Linked DNA regions of Microbulbifer sp. A4B17. Each later gene encodes a partner of the first gene's protein in a complex. Links are inferred from orthologs where the notes say so. Each region holds a gene or a part of one and is shown in the gene's direction. Other genes may lie near its edges. The genes, in order: pabB and BTJ40_RS02340.

Region 1 (3,246 bases):
GCACGGCTTTTTTTATCTCCGACGGAACCGGTCTCACCGTCGAAGCGATTGGCCACAGCCTACTCGCACAGTTCCGCGATCAACAAGTTGAGCAGGTCACGCTTCCCTATATCGACTCCACCGAAAAAGTTAAACAGGCCCTGCAACGCATAGAAAAAGCAGCCGATGAGTCCGGTTTGCAGCCGATCATTATTACCAGCATTGTTTCTGACAAGATCCGGGAACAGCTGCACCAAAGCTCTGCGCTGATGCTCGATATCTTCGAGAACTACCTCACACCACTGGCCAATCTGTTTAACCGAGATCCAGCACAGATGGTCAACGTCTCTCACGGCATTGACGACAACCGCCGCTACACCGATCGTATAGATGCAGTGCACTTCGCCATGGACAATGACGATGGCCGCAGAGTCAGCGAATTCCAGCAAGCCGATGTGATCCTGTTGGGCGTTTCCCGCTCCGGCAAAACGCCTACCTGCTTGTACCTGGCACTCCAGTTTGGCCTGCGCGCAGCGAACTACCCGATTACTGAAGAAGACATGGACTCCACTACCCTGCCCAAGATTTTGCGGCCGTTTCGGCATAAGCTGTTTGGCCTTACGATTGAGCCGGAGCGTTTGATGCAGATTAGACAGGAAAGACGCGCCAACAGCCGCTACGCTTCTAAAGATCAGTGTGAATTCGAGGTGCGCCAAGTTGAGCAAATGTTGAGGCGAGCCCAAGTGCCTTTCCTCAACGCAACCCAGCTCTCGGTGGAGGAACTCGCCACCCGCCTGATGTCTCAGGCCGGTATTGAGCGCAGGATTGACTAAAGAGCCACACACTCTTTTATTGGCGTCGCAAAGTGTGTAGTGTGCGCCGTCTTCCGGACTGCTGTAGCTTGATATGCAAATTGTCTCCCTACCTTATTCGTTGAATACGCCCGCCGCTTTTGCGGCGATAGCGGATTTACCTACCCCCGTATGGCTCGACAGCGGTCGACCTCTTGCGGAGGGTGGACGCTATGACATCATCAGCGCCGACCCGATAAATACCCTTGAACTGAGTGCCGACATCCCCGAGCCATTTGCCCGACTGGATGATCTGCTGTGCGAACTCTGCCCCCAGGACAGGGATTCACAGCTGCCTTTTTGCGGTGGAGTTATTGGTTATGCTGGATATGAACTCGGTGTAGAGGGCAATCACCTACCTGCGGATATGCGACCCACGGACTTGCCCGCTGGATTTTTCGGACTTTATACCTGGGCTTTTATTGCCGACCACCAGCTGGGAAACAGCTACCTGGTTTTCCACCCGGCCTGCCCGCAGCAGCAAACGCGCGAGTTGGTAAGGCGGTTTGAGGCTATCGACTGGGAGACAACTCCTACCCCAGGTCATTTCCGCCTTCTCACCCCGTTTGAGCACGAGCTGAGTGCAGACGATTATCGGGCTCGGATTGAGCAGATACTGGAATATATCGCCGCCGGCGATATCTACCAGGCAAACTTTACCCAGCGTTTCAGAGCTCCCTACAATGGCGATCTGCTGGCAGCTTATCTGGCTTTGCGCACTCAGGTAGCAGGCCCCTTCTCCGCCTATATGGCACTGCCCCAGGGCGCCCTGCTGAGCATGTCACCAGAGCGTTTTATTCAAGCTGATGGCGCCAGTTTGCGCACAGAACCCATCAAAGGTACAGCGGCGAGGCAGGCTGACAAGATGGCGGACCAGCGCGCTGCCTTCTCTTTACAGAGAAGCCCTAAAGACCGCGCTGAAAACCTGATGATCGTAGATTTGCTGCGCAATGATTTCAGCAAGCTGTGTCGCAGCGGCACCGTGCGCGTTCCCAACCTGTTCCAACTGGCGAGCTTCGCCAATGTCCACCACTTGGTCAGTGTGGTAACGGGGGAGCTGTCCGAGGAGTCTGTCTACAGCGAATTGCTGGAGGCCTGTTTTCCCGGCGGATCTATCACAGGAGCCCCAAAACGGCGCTCGATGGAAGTGATTCGGGAGCTGGAGTCCAGCCCCCGGGGCATTTATTGTGGCAGCATTGGCTACATTAGCAGCTGTGGCCGCGCCGACACCAATATTGCCATCCGAACTTTCAGTGCAAACAATGGGCACCTGACCTGTGCCGCAGGCGGTGGGATCGTTGCGGACTCCGACCCCGCTTCGGAACACCAGGAATGCCTGGCCAAGGTGCGCCTGCTACTGGAAACCACAGAACAATTTCTGCAGTAAATAGCAATCCACCAATAACTGCTTAAAAATCAATCAACTTTGGCGTATTTTGTAGCATCACTACAAATTTAAGTTATAAAGGTATCGGCGATTGATATTTCAAAGTTATTAGGCGTTCTGATAAATTCAGTCCATCTTGCCTTTAATGGCATTGCACTGGATCAAGGAAATTATCGTGAAAATCACACTGGTCAAGAAAATTCTCGCCGACGGCTCGCCCTGTGCCAAGTGCCGTGACGTAGAAGAAAAGCTGGAAGAAAATGGCCAAATGCAATTTATCGACCAGACACTTGTCGCCGATGTGCGTGACCCGCAAAGCCCGGGATTACAACTGGCCCAACAGCACAAAGTAGAGCGAGCCCCATTCTTTGTTGTAGAACGCGAAAACGAGGAAGCGGAAATTTATACTGTCTACTTCAAGTTCGCCAAAGAAGTTCTGCGCCCCCTGACCGAGATGGAGGCTTCATAGCCTCCATTACCCGCTCACTTTCAACACTCCTTTAGTAAACCGGCAGCTCCATATCGGCGAACAGCGCATCCACCTCGGAACGGGATGTGGCTTGTGCCGCCTGGTCAATCAGCTCACGGCTGAGATGGGGAGCAAATTGCTGGATAAACTCATACATAAAGCCGCGCAGGAAAATACCTTTACGGAAGCCAATTTTAGTGACACTCGACTCAAACAGATCACTGGCATCGAGAGCCACCAGATCTTCATCTTCGCCATCAACCGCCATATCGGCCACAATGCCAATCCCAAGCCCTAGACGCACATAGGTTTTGATCACGTCGGCATCAGCAGCGGTAAAAACCACCTTGGGTGATAAACCCTTCTCCAGGAAAGCTTCATCCAACTTGGAACGGCCGGTAAAGCCGAATACATAAGTGACAATCGGATATTTCGCCACATCTTCAAGTGACAGCTTACTCACTTGGCATAGTGGATGATCTTTCGGCACCAGAATACAGCGGTTCCAGCGATACACCGGCATCATCACCAGGTCGCTGAAAAGCTCCAGAGCTTCGGTG
Region 2 (3,323 bases), 2.4 Mb from region 1 along the record:
CCAGCCCAGAAATTTTGGTGCATTTAGAAGAGGGGGAGATGACTGTGCGACCTCTGGCGGGAACCCGTCATCGGGGAGCCACTGAGGAGGAGGATCTTGCCCTGGAGGAAGAGCTGTTGGCAGATCCCAAAGAACTCGCTGAACATCTGATGCTGATTGACCTGGGGCGCAATGATATCGGCAGAGTGGCTGATACTGGCAGTGTCAAAGTCACCGACCAAATGTTTGTCGAGCGCTATTCCCACGTGATGCATATTACCTCCAATGTTGTCGGCCGGTTAAAGCCGGGCCTCACCGCAATGGATGCTCTGCGCGCGGCACTGCCGGCCGGTACCCTGTCGGGGGCCCCCAAGATTCGCGCTATGGAAATTATCGATGAGCTGGAGCCAGAAAAGCGTGGCATTTACGGTGGGGCGGTCGGCTACCTGGCTTGGAATGGCAATATGGATACCGCTATCGCCATTCGCACAGCAGTTATCAAGGATGGCCGACTATATGTGCAGGCGGGAGCTGGCCTGGTGGCCGACTCCGATCCGCAGTCAGAGTGGAATGAAACAATGAATAAGGCCCGAGCGCTTTTCCGCGCTGCCGGTATGGCGCTGGCCAAGAGTAGTGACCCTTTAAAGATCGAGCAAGATGAGCGAAGTTAGTATTTCTCAAAAGTTGACCCTGGCTGAACGCTGCGAGCGAGTTGTCGCAGCGCCGTTATTTAACCAGCTCATTATTGGCATGATTTTGCTCAACGCTGTTGCTGTTGGGCTGGAGACTTCCACCTGGGTGATGGAGCGTTTTGGTACGCTGCTCGGAACTATTAACCAGCTGATACTCGCTTCTTTTGTGATCGAAGCGGCAGTTAAGATCGCTTCCCATGGAACCCGGCCTTGGCGTTACTTTGCCAGTGGTTGGAACTGTTTCGACTTTACTATTATCGCTTTGAGCCTGATTCCCGCCACCGGGCCCCTGGCGACATTGGCGCGTTTGGTACGAGTGTTGAGGGTACTGCGCCTTGTATCTGCATTTCCAGAGCTTCGTACTTTGGTAGATACGTTATTGCGAAGCCTGCCAAGCATGATGCACATCGCTTTGTTGATGAGCATCATCTTTTATATCTATGGGGTGGCGGGTTATTTCCTGTTCCACGATATCGATCCTACTCATTGGCGCAGCCTGCCAATCGCCTTTTTAAGCTTGTTCCGGATTGTCACATTTGAGGACTGGACGGATATTATGTATACCGCGATGGATTCGATGCCTTGGGCCTGGCTTTACTTCGTCAGCTTTGTGGTCATGGGGGCGTTCGTAATGATTAACCTCTTTATCGGTGTAGTCTTGAATAACCTGGAAGAGGCCAAATTGCGACGAATGGATGAAATGTGTCTGCCTCCAAGCCAGACCGAAATCCTGCGCGAACTCCGCGCAACCCAGGCCTCTCTCGCACGCCTGCAAAAAAGAATGGAAGAATCCACTTATCAACCAGAGGCTAAGGGGGCCGCACAATGATTTTAATGATCGATAACTACGACTCCTTTACCTGGAATGTAGTGCAGTACCTGGAAGAGCTGGGTGCAAAAGTGATGGTAAAACGCAACGACGAAATTACCCTGGATGAAATCGAGGCAATGGCGCCAGAGAAAATTGTGATTTCGCCGGGTCCCTGTACCCCCAATGAGGCGGGTATTTCGCTCGATACCATTCGCCGTTTTGCCGGCAGTATCCCTATTTTGGGTATTTGTCTGGGGCACCAGAGTATTGGACAGGTCTTCGGTGGCAGGGTGGTTCGTGCCCGGCAGGTTATGCACGGCAAAACATCTCCTATAGTGCACAACAACTTGGGAGTGTTTCACGGCTTATCTAATCCATTTGAGGCGACCCGTTATCACTCACTGGTGGTGGAAAAAAGCAGCTTGCCGGAATGCCTTGAGATTACCGCCTGGACTGAAACAGAGGATGGTGAAATCGATGAGATTATGGGGGTGAAGCACCGGGAGTTAGCCGTGGAAGGTGTGCAGTTTCACCCGGAGTCGATTCTCACCATGCACGGTCACGATATGCTGAGAAACTTTATCGAGTCTTGAGAACCGGAAGCATCAGCGTGTGGCGGGCTGGGCCCCGCCGGAATCAATAACCTGAACGGGGCAAAGGGAGAAAAATGAATATTCAACAGGCCATTGCCAAACTGGTGGATGGCGAACACCTTACTCGTGAAGAAATGCGCGAAACTGTTGGCCAGATAATGCGCGGTGAAGCACTGGAACCACAAATAGGCGCTCTCCTTATTGCACTACGTATTCGCGGTGAGACAGTCGATGAAATTGTTGGCGCAGTGGAAACTATGCGTCAGCTGGCGGTAAAAGTTGATCTCACCCTGGAAAATACCGTTGATATTGTCGGCACCGGTGGTGATGGCGCCAATCTGTTTAATGTGTCCAGTGCGAGCAGTTTTGTCGCCGCTGCTGCGGGGGCTAAAGTTGCCAAGCACGGCAACCGTTCGGTGTCATCCAGCAGTGGTTCTGCGGACCTGCTTGAACATGCCGGCGTATTCCTGGAACTAAACCCCTCGCAGATGGCACGTTGCGTGGAAACTATCGGCATCGGCTTTATGTTTGCACCCAGCTTTCATAATGCCATGCGCCATGTTGGCCCTTCGCGAAAAGCACTGGGGTTGCGCACCATCTTTAACCTGTTAGGCCCGATGACTAATCCGGCAGGGGTAAAGCGCAAAGTAATAGGCGTTTACGAAAAACGCTACTGCCGACTATTGGCTGAAGTTTTACAGCAGCTTGGCTCAGAGCACGTACTGGTTTTACACAGTGACGATGGACTCGATGAAGCCAGTATTGCTGCGGATACCTTTGCTGTGGAATTAAAAGATGGTGCCTTGCGGGAATATACACTCAAGCCTGAGGACTTTGGCCTGCAGCGCCGGGATCTCTCCGGCCTCAGCGTTTCCGGTTCCGAGGAATCCCTGGCCTTGATTCGCGATGCACTGGGTAAACGCAGTACTGAGGCAGGGCAAAAAGCAGCAGATATTATTGCGCTTAATGCTGGCTTGGCGATTTATATTAGCGGCGTTGCGCACTCTGCCGAGCAGGGTGTGGCTATGGCGCAGGACGCTATCGACAGCGGCCTCGCCGGAGAAAAAATCAATGATCTTGCCGCGTTTACCAGTGCGTTTCGTCCGGAGGAAATTCAATCGTGAGCACCCCTACCATTTTAAAAACTATTGTCGAACGCAAATGGCAAGAGGTAGCTGAGCGCAAGGCTGAGTGCTCCACCGACGAAGTTCGCCTTCGCGCTCGGGATCAGGAGCCGGCGAGAGGTTT

Evidence for each region.
Region 2: the proteins of pabB (region 1) and BTJ40_RS02340 are in contact, whole or in part, in a solved structure (PDB 8RP0), measured with the Escherichia coli proteins. The link is inferred for Microbulbifer sp. A4B17 from one-to-one orthologs.

Annotation. Positions count from the first base shown.
Region 1 is NZ_CP029064.1:2,977,370-2,980,615, forward strand. Bases 130-3,051 are described here. They hold pabB (aminodeoxychorismate synthase component I), read left to right. Parts: upstream 130-885; coding sequence 886-2,217; downstream 2,218-3,051. Other genes in these bases: BTJ40_RS13225 (pyruvate, water dikinase regulatory protein), read left to right, coding at 130-812; BTJ40_RS13235 (hypothetical protein), read left to right, coding at 2,393-2,686; cysB (HTH-type transcriptional regulator CysB), read right to left, coding at 2,718-3,051. In the rest of the region: more of BTJ40_RS13225, read left to right, coding at 1-129; more of cysB, read right to left, coding at 3,052-3,246. UniProt on the Escherichia coli protein: Part of a heterodimeric complex that catalyzes the two-step biosynthesis of 4-amino-4-deoxychorismate (ADC), a precursor of p-aminobenzoate (PABA) and tetrahydrofolate.
Region 2 is NZ_CP029064.1:532,518-535,840, forward strand. The notes cover bases 287-3,285. They hold BTJ40_RS02340 (aminodeoxychorismate/anthranilate synthase component II), read left to right. Parts: upstream 287-1,496; coding sequence 1,497-2,075; downstream 2,076-3,285. Other genes in these bases: trpE (anthranilate synthase component I), read left to right, coding at 287-650; BTJ40_RS02335 (ion transporter), read left to right, coding at 637-1,500; trpD (anthranilate phosphoribosyltransferase), read left to right, coding at 2,150-3,199; trpC (indole-3-glycerol phosphate synthase TrpC), read left to right, coding at 3,193-3,285. In the rest of the region: more of trpE, read left to right, coding at 1-286; more of trpC, read left to right, coding at 3,286-3,323. UniProt on the Escherichia coli protein: Part of a heterodimeric complex that catalyzes the two-step biosynthesis of 4-amino-4-deoxychorismate (ADC), a precursor of p-aminobenzoate (PABA) and tetrahydrofolate.